Regions from separate parts of the Enterobacter sp. RIT637 genome, predicted to be linked through region 3. Evidence: predicted binding sites of a transcription regulator. Region 3 holds the regulator's gene; each other region holds the start of a gene.
What was found. Region 3 encodes Fur, which represses iron uptake genes when iron is present. Its sites were predicted from a motif close to ATAATAATGAGAACNACTATCAA; they were not measured.

Region 1 (5,084 bases), on a different contig from region 3:
CCCTGCGGAACTGGCGCGTCAGGCAATTGAAATCCTTCACGACCTCGGTACCCCTTGTCTTATCCACCAGCCTAAATATTCGATGTTTGAGCGTGCCCCAGAAGCAGGTTTGCTGGAAGTACTGCAGCAGACAGGGGTTGGTTGCATACCTTTCTCTCCTCTCGCGGGCGGGCAATTAACCAACCGTTATCTGAACGGCATTCCAGCGGACTCCCGCGCGGCCAGCGGCAGCAAGTTCCTGAACCCGGATCAGCTCACCGAAGAAAAGCTGGAAAAAGTGCGCAAGTTAAACGCCCTGGCCGAACGCCGTGGTCAGAAGCTGTCGCAGATGGCACTGGCCTGGATTTTACGCCACGACGCCGTGACCTCCGTACTGATTGGGGCCAGTAAAACCGCGCAAATTGATGACGCTGTGGGCATGCTGGACAATCGCCATTTCTCGGAAGAGGAATTAACGCAAATCGAAGATATTCTGAGCTGAACAAATTAAAGTCAATTTTAGCAAAAAGTGCTCTTATCCAGGAATTCGGAGTTGAGGCGATGAAACGAGGCTTTACCAACTCGTAATATTGCGTTAACAGGCCCACAAGGCCCCGATCGTGAAGGAGAAGAGTATGTTCAGGTCACTGATTTTTGCAGCGGTACTTATGGCTGCGGCCCCGCTGGTCGCCAATGCTGGCGAAATCACCCTGTTGCCATCAGTAAAATTACAAATTGGCGATCGTGATGATTACGGCAGATACTGGGACGGTGGCTACTGGCGCGACCGTGACTACTGGAACCGTCATTATGAATGGCGTGGTGACCGCTGGCGCAGGCACGATAATGGCCTGCATCGCGGCTGGTATAAAAACAACGCCTATGAACGCGGCTACCGTGAAGGCTGGAACGATCGCGATGACCGTCGCGGTGGCTGGGGCGGACGCGGTGGTAAAGGACATGGTCATGGTGGTCACGGCCATCGTCACTAACGTAAAAAGGAGCCTTTTGGCTCCTTTTTGTTTTAAAGACCCAGCGCGGTTCCGACTAACAACCACAGATTCAGCGCCACCACCACGACCACAATCGCCCACCCGGCCCTTTTCACCAGCGTCGAGTTCACGAGATCGCCCATCAGCGTTTTATCGCTGGTAAAAATCAGCAATGGCACCAGCGCAAGAGCAATACCAAAACTCAGCAGGACCTGGCTCATCACCAGAATGCGGGTAGGATCCAGCCCCATCAAAATTACAATAAATGACGGCAGCATGGTGACGGCGCGACGCACCCACAGCGGAATATGGAAACGCACGAACCCCTGCATCACCACCTGCCCCGCCAGCGTGCCTACCACCGTGGAAGAGAGGCCCGCAGCCACCAGGCTCAGCCCAAATATCGTTGCTGCGGCATGGCTCAGTAACGGTTCCAGCGTCAGATAAGCCTGATCGAGATCGGCAATCCCCGTGTGACCATTAAAGTGGAAAGCGGCAGCGGCGGTGGCCATCATCGCCAGATTCACAAAACCGGCAATCGTCATGGCAAACGCGACATCCCATTTTGTCGCGGAATAGCGTTCCTTGCGCGTTCCACCGTGCAGATGCTGTGTCAGGGAGGAGTGCAGGTAAATCACATGCGGCATAATGGTCGCCCCGAGGACGCCAGCAGCCAGGAATACCGCTTCAGAGGTGGGCAGACTTGGAATCACCATCCCTTTACTCAGTTGCACCAGACTCGGCTGGGAGAAGATCAGCTCCACAATATAGGCTGCAGCAACGAACAGCAGCAAACCACCGATGACTTTTTCCAGCGGCTTCTGCCCGCGGCGCTGCAGCATCAGAATCAGGAAAGTCGCAATCCCGGTCAGCACCGCCCCCTGCAACAGCGACACCCCGAGGATCAGTTTAAATCCAATGGCAGCCCCAATGAATTCAGCAAGGTCGGTCGCCATGGCGATAATTTCAGCCTGGACCCAGTACAGCCATACCGCCGGACGCGGGTAGTGGTCGCGGATCTGCTCCGCCAGATTTTTCCCCGTGGCAATACCGAGCTTCGCTGAGAGCATCTGGATCAGCATGGCCATCAGGTTTGCCCAGACTACCACCCACAGCAATGTGTAGCCGAAGCTGGCTCCGGCCTGAATGTTGGTCGCAAAATTGCCCGGATCGATATAGCCAATGGCAGCAATGAACGCAGGTCCCATTAATGCGAACCGCAACTTGCGCGCTGCCCTGCCACTGCTACCCTCTACGCGACTGTTTGTCATTTCTGCCTCTGAAATATAGCCTTTGCTATGTTTAATGCTATCAAAATGAGAATGATTATCAAGATCATTTGTAAGGTTTGTAATGATTTCTCTGATAGCTTTTGACAATAGATGGGCAGGTGAGATGCGGGTGCTCTAAATCAAACATAGTTAGCGCACACTTTTGTGAAGCCTAGCACACAAACTTAACTTTTCACTCATTTACCTAACATAACAAAAATGTATTGTTGATCACTATTTTTGAGACTCGTCACAGGATGTAACTATAGTGTGTTCTTGATCTCGTTTTCTTTTCGCTTGTTACATAGAATGTGCACGAAAATTAAACCTGCCTCATATTTGGAGCAAATATGGACCGCGTCCTTCATTTTGTCCTGGCACTCGTTGTCGTTACTGCACTCGCATTGCTGGTCAGCACAGACCGCAAAAATATTCGTATTCGCTATGTTGTCCAACTGCTGGTCATTGAAGTATTACTTGCGTGGTTCTTCCTGAACTCCAACGTTGGCCTCGGCTTCGTGAAAGGCTTCTCCGAGATGTTCGAAAAACTGCTCGGGTTTGCTAACGAAGGGACTAACTTCGTCTTTGGTAGCATGAACGATCAAGGTCTGGCCTTCTTCTTCCTGAAGGTGCTGTGCCCTATCGTCTTCATCTCTGCACTGATTGGTATTCTGCAGCACATCCGCGTTCTGCCGGTGGTAATCCGCGCGATTGGCTTCCTGCTGTCCAAGGTGAACGGCATGGGCAAACTGGAATCGTTCAACGCCGTAAGCTCTCTGATCCTCGGTCAGTCAGAAAACTTCATCGCGTACAAAGATATCCTGGGCAAAATGTCCCGTAACCGCATGTACACCATGGCGGCGACCGCAATGTCTACCGTATCTATGTCTATCGTGGGTGCGTACATGACGATGCTGGAGCCAAAATACGTGGTGGCGGCGCTGGTCCTGAACATGTTCAGCACCTTTATTGTACTGTCGCTGATCAACCCTTACCGTGTTGACGCAAGCGAAGAGAACATCCAGATGTCAAACCTGCATGAAGGACAGAGCTTCTTCGAAATGCTGGGTGAATACATTCTGGCAGGCTTCAAGGTCGCCATTATTGTTGCCGCGATGCTGATTGGTTTTATCGCGCTGATCGCCGCCCTGAACGCCCTGTTCGCAGCGGTTCTCGGTATCTCCTTCCAGGGCATCCTGGGCTACATCTTCTATCCAATTGCATGGGTGATGGGTGTTCCGGCTCATGAAGCGCTGCAGGTTGGCAGCATCATGGCAACCAAACTGGTTTCTAACGAGTTCGTGGCAATGATGGATCTGCAGAAAATTGCCAGCACGCTCTCTCCACGTGCGGAAGGCATTCTTTCCGTGTTCCTGGTTTCATTCGCAAACTTCTCTTCCATCGGTATTATCGCCGGTGCGATTAAAGGCCTGAACGAAGAGCAGGGTAACGTGGTTTCTCGCTTCGGCCTGAAGCTGGTGTACGGTTCTACGCTGGTGAGCGTACTGTCTGCCTCTATCGCAGCGCTGGTACTCTAACTCACAGCGTGAAAAAAACCGGGAGCATGAAAGGCTCCCGGTTTTTTTATGCCCGTAATTCGGCAAGCGGTCTGGGTTTACCGAAGAGGTAGCCCTGCAGATAATCGACGCCAAAGTGCAGCAACATATCCCGCTGCGCCGGGGTTTCCACATATTCCGCAACCACACAGAGCGATTTTGTTTTTGCCAGATTACAGATCGACTGCACAATCATCGCATCCATGTTGTCGCTACAGATATCTTTTACGAAGCAGCCATCAATCTTGATGATGTCGGCCTGCAGGCGCTTCAGACGCTCAAAGTTGGCATAGCCAGTTCCAAAGTCATCAATAGCAATACGGAACCCATGATCCCTCAGCTGCTGGATATTGTTAATGCTACTGCCCGAATTGGAGAAAGCCTGTTCTTCGGTTATCTCGATGACCACGGCCTGGGGCGGGACGGTATAGCGAGCGAAGAGCGCGATAATCTCCGTGGCAACCTCTTTTTGCATCAAGGTCATCGGCATCAAATTGACGGAGAAACGCGTACCGGCATGCGTGGCGGGATTGTCCCGCAGCCAGACCAGTAGCTTCTCAACCACATTCATATCAAAGCGATGGCTCAGGTTAAACTGGGCAATCAGCGGAATAAAGCGATCGGGGGTGATCATCTCTCCCTCGCTCTCCAGGCGCGAGAGGATTTCGTAATATCCCTTCCCCTCGGCATTCTGAATCGACTGGGCATACAGCTGAAGCCCGTCGGCATCAAGCGCACGCTTAATACGCCCTAACATCAGCACCCTGTCGGTGGTTTGCCCGGAGACGTCCTCAATGCTGTTGGTTAAAGCGAGCACATTATGCGCAGCACACGACTGCTCCGCCAGCCAGCTAAGCTGCCCTAGCGTATGGTGCAGATTCTCACCGTCTTCAACCTCACCCCAGGACGCCCCAAACTCTATATCCAGCCCAGTATTGTTCCAGTAAATCTTACGGCTATTCAGTTGATCGACCATATGTTGCAGACGCTCTGAGGTTCCCGGCCCCAGCAATACCAGCACCAGCTCACTGCCGGGCAACTGGAAAAGCTGCTCGTCTTTTTGCAGCAGGGGCTGGAGCGACGCGGTAATCATCCGCTTGCAGTGAACCCGCATCAGAATGCCGTAGTGGCGGCTCAGAAACTCCAGGTTATCCATTCGCAGACAACACACCTTGGCATCAGGGTGAATCAGGAGAAAGTCATCCAGCGCGCGAATGTTAGGCAAACCGGTCAACGGATCGGTTAACGCCCTGTCCTGCCAGCCCTTCTTCATCCATTCGCTTCGC
Region 2 (5,084 bases), on a different contig from region 3:
GCGCCGGTGCGAGCAAATATGACGCGCTGGCCGCCTCACGACAGAAGGCCATTGAGAGCCATCTGTGGAACGAAAAAGAGGGCTGGTACGCGGATTACGATCTCAAGAGCAAAAAGGTGCGTAATCAGCTCACCGCCGCCGCCCTGTTCCCGCTTTACGTGAAGGCTGCGGCACAGGACCGCGCGGATAAAGTGGCTGCGGCTACCGCGTCACGCCTGCTGAAGCCGGGCGGCATTACGACCACCACCATCAACAGCGGCCAGCAGTGGGATGCGCCAAACGGCTGGGCACCGCTGCAGTGGGTCGCAGCGGAAGGATTGCAGAACTATGGCCAGGAAAAAGTGGCGATGGACGTGACCTGGCGCTTCCTGAAAAACGTTCAGCACACCTACGACCGCGAGAAGAAGCTGGTGGAGAAGTATGACGTCTCGTCTACCGGTACCGGCGGAGGCGGCGGTGAATATCCGTTGCAGGATGGATTTGGCTGGAGCAACGGCGTGACGCTCAAGATGCTTGACCTGGTTTGTCCAAAAGAGAAACCGTGCGACAGCGTGCCGGAGAATCAACCTGCGGCAAATGATGACACCGCGCCGGCGAAAAGCGCGGCGCAGTAATTCCCCTCACCTTCCTCCTCTCCCCAATGGGGAGAGGGAAAAGGTCATCAGAAACTGTAACTCGCCCCTAGCTGATACGTCCGGTCACGCCCAATCCAGCAGTTGGTTGCGTCGTAACAGGTCAGCGTCTCTTTATTGGTGATGTTCTGCGCGCTGGCTTTAATCGTTAGCCCTTCCAGCGACGGCAGAATTTCGCCCATGCGGTAAGAGGCCGCCAGATCGTACTGCGTGGTGCCGCCGAGTTTGCCCGCATCGTTATTCGGTGAAATTTCCATCGGCCCGGTATAGCGTGCGCCAGCCCCCAGCATCAACCCTTTCAGCGGCGTACTGTCGAAGGTGTAGTCGCCCCACAGGTTGAAGGCATTCTCCGGCACCTGGGTTGGACGCTTGCCCTGGTATTTATCATCTTCCGTATTGATGGCGTGGGTGTAGGCGTAGTTCGCAATCAGCGTCAGGTTATCCGTCGGGCGGCTGACCGCCGACAGCTCTGCCCCTTTGGATTCCACTTCCCCGGTCTGACGGTAGTTGAGGAAGCCGGGATCGGAGGTGACGACATTTTTCTGGCGAATGTTAAACACCGATGCGGTAAAGGTGGTGGCGTAGTCCGCCAGCAGGTATTTCACCCCGCCCTCAACCTGCTTGCTGGTCGTTGGCTTCACGTCTTTTGCCGTGAGCGTTCCCTGCGGCGAGACCGGTGCAAAACCTTCCGAGTAGCTGATAAAAGGCGAAATACCGTTATCGAAGGCGTAAAGCGCCCCCAGACGTTTGGTGACCCGATCCTGAGAGACATACGCTTTGTCGCCGTTTTGCAGGTAATTCGTGGTCACGGAGCGGTAATCGTCATAGCGCAGGCTACCCAGCAGGTTTAATCCACCGAACTCCACCTGATCCTGCAGGTAGTAGCCGTTCTGCTGATAGCTCAGACGGTTCTTCTGGGCGGTATACAGTCCCAGCGCGCCTTCATCGATCTGCGCGTGGTCAGGATTGCGCATATCAATACCCGGCGTTGAGGAGGCGTATCGGTAGTGGAAGTGCGAGTTCAGCTTCTGATAGTCAAACCCGGCCAGCAGATGATGTTTCCATTCCCCCAGCGCAACCGTTTTGGTGACCTGGTTGTCGATGTTGAAGCTCTGAAGATCTTCATCCGTGGTGTAAGCAAAGCGGTTGAGTTGATAGACCTCGCTGCCTGGCCCGGTTGAATAGACGCTGCGCTGATGGGTGTCCACGTCGAAATAGCGCGCTTTCTGATTAAAGCCCCAGCCGCTATCAAACTCATGCTCAAAGCTGTAGCCCAGCATCCACTGGCGCTGTTTGAATCCGCTCCACTCGTCCCCGGCATAGTCCCGACGATCGGCGTAGCTCGAGCGCAGATAGGCGAGCGGCAGCGGGTCGGACGGCGACAGGCTCGGGGTATTTTGCGCCAGCGCATCAATGGTGAGGCGTGTTTTGCTGTCCGGCTGCCAGGTCACTGACGGTGCCACGAGATAGTTTTCGTAGCGCGTGGTGTGCGGCTGGTCGTCATTTTCCGTCGCTTTCCCCAGCAGACGGTAGTTCCAGTCGCTGTCAGCAATTTGCCCGGTCGAGTCGAGGTAGCCCTCTTTCAGGTTACGGGTGCCGGTGTTGAAACCCACCTCGGTACGGGACGCTTTTTGCGGCTTTTTGCTTTGAATATTCACCAGACCACCCGGCGAGCCGCCGCCGTACAGCACTGAGGAAGGACCTTTCAGAATATCGACGCTCTCAATCAGCAGCGGATCGATGCGCGCTTTGGTGTTACCGGTGACGTTATACGGCAGCTGCAGGCCGTTATAGAATTCCTGGTCAACGGTAAACCCGCGGATCTTGTACTCGCTCATGTACGAGGTACTGCCCCTCACCTCGGTCGAGACGCCCGGGGCATAGCGCAGGATTTCATTCACGGAATTCGCGTGACGCTTTTCTATCTCCTGCTCCGAGAGGGTGTTGATCACCTGCGGCGTTTTACTTTCTGCCACCGCCGATTTGGTCGCACTGTTCGTCCATGAAGGAAGCGCGCTGCCCTGCTCTGCGCCCGTGACTACGATAGTCGATTCTTCCGCAAAAGCCTGTGCCTGCAATGCCAGCGCCACGGCTCCTGCCAACGCACATAACGCAAAACGTGAGGTATTCATAATTGTCGTCTTTGTTATAGATAATACTGGGAACGACAATTATTATCATTTCGATTAGCAAATCAATACGCGAATTAAAAAAACGGCCCTCAGGTGAGGGCCGCTTGTGAACATGTTATGCCCGTCGGAGTAACCGGAATATGCCCAGCACAACAATAGCGCCGACCACCGCAACCAGGAAACTGTGGAGATCGAAACCGCTGATGCTGCCGCCAAAGCCAAACATCGTTGCCAGCCAGCCGCCGACAACCGCCCCGACCACACCGAGTACACAGGTCAGAATAAAGCCGCCACCATCATTTCCCGGCATGATCAATTTGGCGATAGCGCCGGCAATAAGACCAAAGATAATCCAGGCGATGATACCCATAGCGATGCCCTCTTGCAGGTTTAACGCATGCACGGAAAACCTTCCGCGCTGGTGACTTAAGTATAGGTCATCGCCCGAAAATCATTTTCATCTCACCGACTTAAATTACGGCGGCCAGTAAAAAAAATCACCGGTTTGTATTAAGTTTCATTTCAGATTGCCGATAACGCAGAGACAGTCTGTCATATATCAAGGAGCAATCTGGCGTGAGTAATTACAGTGAGCAGTTCCTGAAACAAAATCCGCTGGCTGTATTAGGGGTATTACGCGACCTGCAAAAAGGTGAAGTGCCGCTACGCATGCGTTGGTCAAACAATCAGTTTATAAGCAAGATCCTCGACGTGTCGTCCGACCGTCTGATCGTCGACCTGGGCAGCCAGGAGCATGAGAACCGCGCCGCGCAGCGGGCGGAAAAAATCTCGGTAATGGCTGAAACCCAAGGCGCAAAGGTGGAGTTTATTCTGCCGCGACTGGAATTAAGCGAATATCTGGGGCTGCCTGCTTTTACCACGCCGCTGCCTGATAACCTCTGGTTTGTACAGCGTCGGGAATATTTCCGCATCAGCGCCCCGCTCCATCCCGCTTATTTTTGTCGGGCAAAAATGCCGGATAAAAAAGAGATCCGCTTCCGCCTCTTTGACCTGTCGCTGGGCGGCATGGGCGCGCTGATGGATACCCCCAAACCTGACGGCCTGGTGGAAGGCATGCGATTCACGCAGATAGAGCTGGATATGGGCGGCTGGGGACGGTTTTATTTCGATGCGCAGCTGATTGCCATCAGCGAGCGTAAAGTGGTGGACAGCAAGAACGAGACCATTTCCACGCCCCGCCTGAGCTTTCGCTTTCTGAACGTGGGGCCGGGGGCAGAGCGCGAGCTTCAGCGCATCATTTTCTCTCTGGAGCGAGAGGCGCGGGAACGGGCGAATAAAGTCTTATGAGGGGCGTCGGGCAGCGAGGCCGCCCGACAACGGCATTACATGGCGTCCATCGCTTTCTGAACTTTCCAGATATAACGCGGTGCCTGCGGTGACGGGTGATTCTTCACTACGTGCTCAAAGAACTCGTCTTTGTCCATGTCGTTTATCTCTTCAATCGCCTCTTTACGGTCGGACGAGAAGGTTCTGAGCAGCGCACCGGCGCCGTTTACGTAAGAGACCACCAGCGCGTACTGCATCACTTCAGGATCTTCAATCCCCTTCAGCACGCCGTGTTCCAGAATGCTCAGGTAAGCTGTTCCCATCGAGATGTTGCGTTCCGGGTTTTTCAGCTCGCTGGTTGACGGCTGACCGCTCCAGCCCATATAGCGGTAGACCTCTTTACCTGCCGTTGATGCCTTAAGCTGCATCAGCCCCACCGCGTTGGATTTACTGACGAGCGTTGGGTTGCCGCCGGATTCCACGGCAATGATCGCCGTAACCAGGCGCGGGCTCACGCCCCAGGCCTTCCCGGCTTGTTCGCTGATCGGCATCCACTGCATGGCCCGTTTCACCGGCACTTCAGGGTTCCAGGGCGGATTTTGATAATCATGTTTTGAACTACAGCCAGCAAGCAGCACAATCAAAAAAGCAAACCATCTCAATTTCACGTCATCTATCCTTATAGCCGGTCATCGCAGTGCGCCGCCTCTTGAAGCAGGCAGCGTATAAGCGGCATGATATAGACAATTAGTTTCTCATTCAGCAAGGAATTGCCATGTCTCAGTTTCATCTCATCGCGCCGTCGGGTTACTGCATCAACCAGGACGCGGCACAGCGGGGCGTTCAGCGCTTACTGGAATCCGGCCATCGGGTAGAAAATCAGACAATTATCCCCCGCCGCCTGCAGCGCTTCGCCGGAACAGAGGCGCAGAGACTGAATGATATCAACAGCCTGGTGAACCTGAAGGGTGCAAACCAGATTGTGCTCGCGGTGCGCGGCGGGTATGGCGCGAGCCGGTTGCTGGAAAGTATT
Region 3 (5,084 bases):
GATCGGCGAATAATATTGCTGCTCTGGTCAAGGAGAGACAAACGCCGCTTATTGCGGCGTTTTTTTTATTTAATGATCATGGTATTAAGCCAGGGCTTAAAGATCAGCCGTTAAAATATGAGGTCAATGAGGTGCTACTTATTTTTCTAAAAAAAGTTTGTATTTTTACGAAATACATAAAGGATGAAAAATAAACAGCAAGTACCTGCGCTACCCGCTGAAATTTCTGATATTTCCCCGCCAATCCTCGCTCTCCTCTAAATGTTACAAAGCACTACGAATTATGTGCACTTCGTCATAATCCTGACTTTTGCCCACGGAAAAGCATTGATAATTCGCGTCGCGAAAAATAACCTAAAGGCGGTAGTTAATTCGAGGGTATTTCTAACTACCCTGACCTTTTGGTCTTTTATATTTTCGCCGTTGAGGCGTTTTAATTCGTCAAAGAGGAATAATCTATGCGTACGTTCAGTGGCAAACGTAGTGCGCTGGCGCTGGCTATCGCCGGTGTGACAGCAATGTCGAGCCTGGCGATCACCCCAGAAGCTAAGGCAGAAGGCTTCATCGATGATTCTACCCTCACGGGCGGTATTTATTACTGGCAGCGTGAGCGTGACCGTAAAGACGTCACTGAAGACAAATACAAAACCAACCTTTCGCACTCGACCTGGAACGCCAATCTGGATTTCCAGTCAGGCTATGCCGCGGATATGTTCGGTCTGGATATTGCTGCGTTCACCGCCATTGAAATGGCGGAAAACGGTGACAGCGGCCACCCGAACGAAATCGCCTTCTCCTCCAGTAACAAAGCGTATAAAGAAGACTGGTCTGGCGATAAAAGCGGTGTCAGCCTGTACAAGGCAGCAGCGAAATTCAAATACGGCCCGGTATGGGCACGTGGGGGCTATATTCAGCCAACCGGCCAAACGCTGTTAGCGCCGCACTGGAGCTTTATGCCGGGTACCTACCAGGGCGCGGAAGCCGGGGCTAACTTTGACTACGGCGATGCGGGTGCGTTGAGCTTCTCCTATATGTGGACCAACGAGTACAAAGCACCGTGGCACATTGAGATGGACAAGTTCTACCAGAACGATAAGAAAACCAAAGTCGATTACCTCCACTCGCTGGGCGCGAAATACGACTTCAAAAACGATCTGGTCCTGGAAGCTGCATTTGGTCAGGCGGAAGGTTATATCGATCAGTATTTTGCTAAAGCCAGCTACAAATTTGATGTTGTGGGCAGCCCGCTGAGCACCAGCTACCAGTTCTACGGCACGCGCGATAAAGCCAGCAATGGCACCGTTAACGATATCTATGACGGCACTGCATGGCTGCAGGCGCTGACCTTCGGCTACAAAGTGGGCCAGGTTGATTTACGTCTGGAAGGAACATGGGTGAAGGCAGAAGGGCAGCAGGGCTATTTCCTGCAGCGTATGACGCCAACCTACGCGTCCTCGAACGGTCGTCTCGACATCTGGTGGGATAACCGCTCTGACTTCAACGCCGACGGCGAAAAAGCGGTGTTCTTCGGTGCGATGTATGACCTGAAAAACTGGAACCTGCCTGGCTGGGCGGTGGGTGCCTCTTACGCTTACGCCTGGGACGCAAAACCTGCGGATATGGCAACACCGGACGCGTACTACGATCCAAACTATCGTCTGAAAGAGTCTTCTTACAGCCTGGATGCGATCTACACCCTGCAGGATGGACGTGCAAAAGGGACGATGTTCAAACTGCACTTCACGCAGTATGACAACCACTCCGATATCCCGAGCTACGCGGGCGGTTACGGCAACATCTTCCAGGATGAACGTGACGTGAAATTCATGGTCATCGCGCCATTCACTATCTTCTGATGAACACACCGGCGGGTAATGTTGTCCCGCCGGTATGGAGACTGCACATGATGAAAAAAATCGTAATCGTCGCGTTGCTGGCATCAGGGCTGGTGGCGTGTGCTCAGACTGAGGCACCAAAAGAAGATTCCCGCCTGAAGGAGGCCTATAGCGCCTGTATCAATACAGCGGAAGGGTCGCCGGAGAAAATCGAAGCCTGTCAGAGCGTGCTGGACGTGCTGAAGAAAGAGAAAGCGCATGAGCAGTTTGCGACGCAGGAGAATGTTCGCGTGATGGATTACCAGGCCTGCATTCAGGCACGTAAAACCGGTAACGATCAGGAAGTGGCGAAGCGTTGCGATAAGATCTGGAGCGATATTCGCAGTAACAATAAATAAGTTGCTTTACGCCCGGTGGCGCTGTGCCACCGGGCTTTTTTTTTGCCCAAAAACAGGCAAAAAAAAAGCCAACCTTACGGCTGGCTCAGAGTATAAACACGATATTATTTCGCGTCGTGCGCGTGGTCGTCTTCACGGCAATCGCCTTCAGCGCAGTGACCATACAGGTACAGGCTGTGGTTGGTCAGGCGAATGCCATGACGAGCGGCGATTTCACGCTGGCGTGATTCGATGGAATCATCGCTAAATTCAATAACCTTGCCACAATCGAGGCAGATCAGGTGATCGTGATGGTGCTGTTGGGTCAGCTCGAAAACGGATTTACCGCCCTCGAAGTTATGACGGGTAACAATGCCCGCGTCATCGAACTGGTTCAGCACACGATACACGGTTGCCAGCCCAATCTCTTCACCCATGTCGATAAGACGTTTGTAGAGGTCTTCCGCACTGACATGGTGATTGTCTGGCCCCTGAAGCACTTCAAGGATTTTTAACCGAGGAAGCGTTACTTTCAGGCCAGCCTTCTTTAATGCGGTATTGTTGTCAGTCATGCGGAATCTGTCCTGTTGCTAAACGATTCACTTCTAAAGAAGAAGTGACAGAAAATGCACTTGGGATAATGCGTCTCATTATAGAACTGCCATGGCTAAATGAAAACTGCAAGTCTCAAGCAAAGTATGCTTATAAAAACGTGGTATCACCAACAAACTTGTTCGATGGCATCCACTTTTTACCAGGGGGATATTGTACAGGTCTGAACGAAAAAGTTAAAAGTTTGTAGCAATTAATTTAATCGGTTTTACCTGGTAAACGGGCGCAACCTGAGTTGCGCCACCGGGAAATCAGGCGTTAAGAATGTCGTCGAGGTTCAGCTCTTCACGGATCTGCTTAACCCATTTCTCAACGCGTTCAGCGGTCAGTTCCGGCTGACGGTCTTCGTCGATGGCCAGGCCGACAAAGTGGTCGTCGTCTGCCAGGCCTTTAGAGGCTTCAAAGTGGTAACCCGCCGTTGGCCAGTGGCCGACAATCACCGCACCGTGTGGTTCAATGATGTCGCGGATGGTGCCCAGTGCGTCACAGAAGTATTCTGCGTAGTCTTCCTGATCGCCGCAACCGAACAGCGCGACCAGCTTACCGTTGAAGTCAACTTCTTCCAGGGTTGGGAAGAAATCGTCCCAGTCACACTGTGCTTCACCGTAGTACCAGGTCGGGATACCCAGCAGCAGGATGTCATAACCTTCGAGATCTTCTTTGCTGCTCTTGGCGATGTCGTGCACATCGGCAACGTCTTTACCGAGCTGTTTTTGAATGTTTTTTGCGATATTTTCGGTATTGCCGGTATCACTGCCGAAGAAAATGCCGATGATTGCCATGAGTAAAATAACCTCTTGAAACTTAATGGTATGGTGGCGCAATTTGTCCACGGATAAGGGCAATAATAGCAGAACAGGCAACCCTGCGGAAACAGCTATCGCGCAGGACTGCACTCTGTGCTACATGAAAAGGGAAATAAAAGGAATTTTCAGACTTATGCCTTGCTGCGCAATGTCTCAAGTTGGGTGATTAACATCTCTTCAATCAGTTCGCTGCGGCTGATGTTACGCGCCTCGGCCAGCTCATTTAGTGCATCGACGGCATCGGCGTTCAGCTTCAGTTCGACACGCTTAAGCCCACGATTTTTATCGCGTTTAAGCTGGTTGCGTTTATTAATACGCAGCTGTTCATCGCGCGAAAGCGGATTCGTTTTCGGTCGTCCCGGTCGACGCTCATTCGCGAACAGATCTAGTGTCGTACGGTCCGTTTGTTCTTTGGCCATGATTCTGAGACTTCGGGGGAAATACGCCGCCCTGCTAATGCCCGGGCGATAAGCGCGCCATCATACATCACCGAAAACGGCACGCCAACGACTGGAAGCCCACAACCTTCCAGTCGCTCTCTTTTTAATCAATTTGCAGTATCAGAGAGATAGCGACGAATGGCGCGCAGTACGGCGTCCGGTTTTTCGGCGTGAACCCAGTGCCCGGCACCGGCAATCACGTGGGCGCGAGCCTGCGGGAATTGGGCCAGCAGCGTGTAGCGGTAGGCGTCGGTAACGTAAGGCGAGTTTCCGCCGCGAATAAAGAGGGTAGGGTGTGGCCATGCGGGGACGGTTTCCCAGCCCACGATGTTGTTGTACTGTTCCCACAGCACCGGCACGTTAAAACGCCATTGCCCATCAACATACGACTTTAGCAGGAACTGCACGACGCCTTCCTCATCCAGATGCTCACGCATCACGGCGGCAGCCTGCTGGCGCGTCGCGACGCCCGCTTCTGTGACCGCATTAATGGCGGCAAAAATCTCATCGTGACGGCGGACGTCATAATCCACGGGCGCGACGTCAATCACCACCAGCCCGTTGATACGCTCCGGCGCAAGCGCCGTAAGGGCCATCACCGCTTTGCCACCCATGGAATGCCCGATCAGCGTTACCTTCTGCAGGTTATGTGCATCCAGCGTATCCAGCAGATCCTGCGCCATCGCCGCGTAGGTCATCTCGTCTGAACGCCCGGAAAGACCGTGGTTGCGCATATCAACCTGCAAAATATCGTGGTCGGAAACCAGATCGCGCGCCAGCACGCCCAGGTTATCGAGGCTACCAAACAGCCCGTGAACCAGTACGATGGGAGAATTATTGTTCGGCGATTGTGCAGATTGCGCTCGGGTATTCAATTTCATGGCAAAGTTCTTTTTTTACGTATGTCAGGTTAGGGTATCATGTTGACCATTCTGCCGCCTGGCTGCAAGGATCCAGTTTAATCTGACTTTTGCCGCCTGCCGGGTTTGACGCTATCCGCTGTTGGGATTTGAC

Region 1: K5E19_RS09085 (Nramp family divalent metal transporter) is a predicted target of Fur. The motif match lies at 2,282-2,304, and genes of this name have one in related genera.
Region 2: K5E19_RS05845 (TonB-dependent siderophore receptor) is a predicted target of Fur. The motif match lies at 2,785-2,807, and genes of this name have one in related genera.

The regions. Positions count from the first base shown of each region.
Region 1 covers NZ_JAIHAZ010000004.1:82,957-88,040, forward strand. The annotation lists gene mgrA (L-glyceraldehyde 3-phosphate reductase) at 1-481, shown strand, start outside; gene K5E19_RS09080 (DUF2502 domain-containing protein) at 615-971, shown strand; gene K5E19_RS09085 (Nramp family divalent metal transporter) at 1,004-2,242, opposite strand; gene nupC (nucleoside permease NupC) at 2,593-3,780, shown strand; gene K5E19_RS09095 (EAL domain-containing protein) at 3,827-5,084, opposite strand, start outside.
Region 2 covers NZ_JAIHAZ010000002.1:483,412-488,495, forward strand. The annotation lists gene K5E19_RS05840 (alpha,alpha-trehalase) at 1-614, shown strand, start outside; gene K5E19_RS05845 (TonB-dependent siderophore receptor) at 662-2,764, opposite strand; gene K5E19_RS05850 (GlsB/YeaQ/YmgE family stress response membrane protein) at 2,880-3,134, opposite strand; gene K5E19_RS05855 (flagellar brake protein) at 3,341-4,072, shown strand; gene emtA (membrane-bound lytic murein transglycosylase EmtA) at 4,108-4,719, opposite strand; gene ldcA (muramoyltetrapeptide carboxypeptidase) at 4,827-5,084, shown strand, end outside.
Region 3 covers NZ_JAIHAZ010000003.1:159,574-164,657, forward strand. The annotation lists gene glnS (glutamine--tRNA ligase) at 1-13, shown strand, start outside; gene chiP (chitoporin ChiP) at 459-1,856, shown strand; gene chiQ (ChiQ/YbfN family lipoprotein) at 1,907-2,233, shown strand; gene fur (ferric iron uptake transcriptional regulator) at 2,338-2,784, opposite strand; gene fldA (flavodoxin FldA) at 3,076-3,606, opposite strand; gene ybfE (LexA regulated protein) at 3,762-4,049, opposite strand; gene ybfF (esterase) at 4,178-4,951, opposite strand.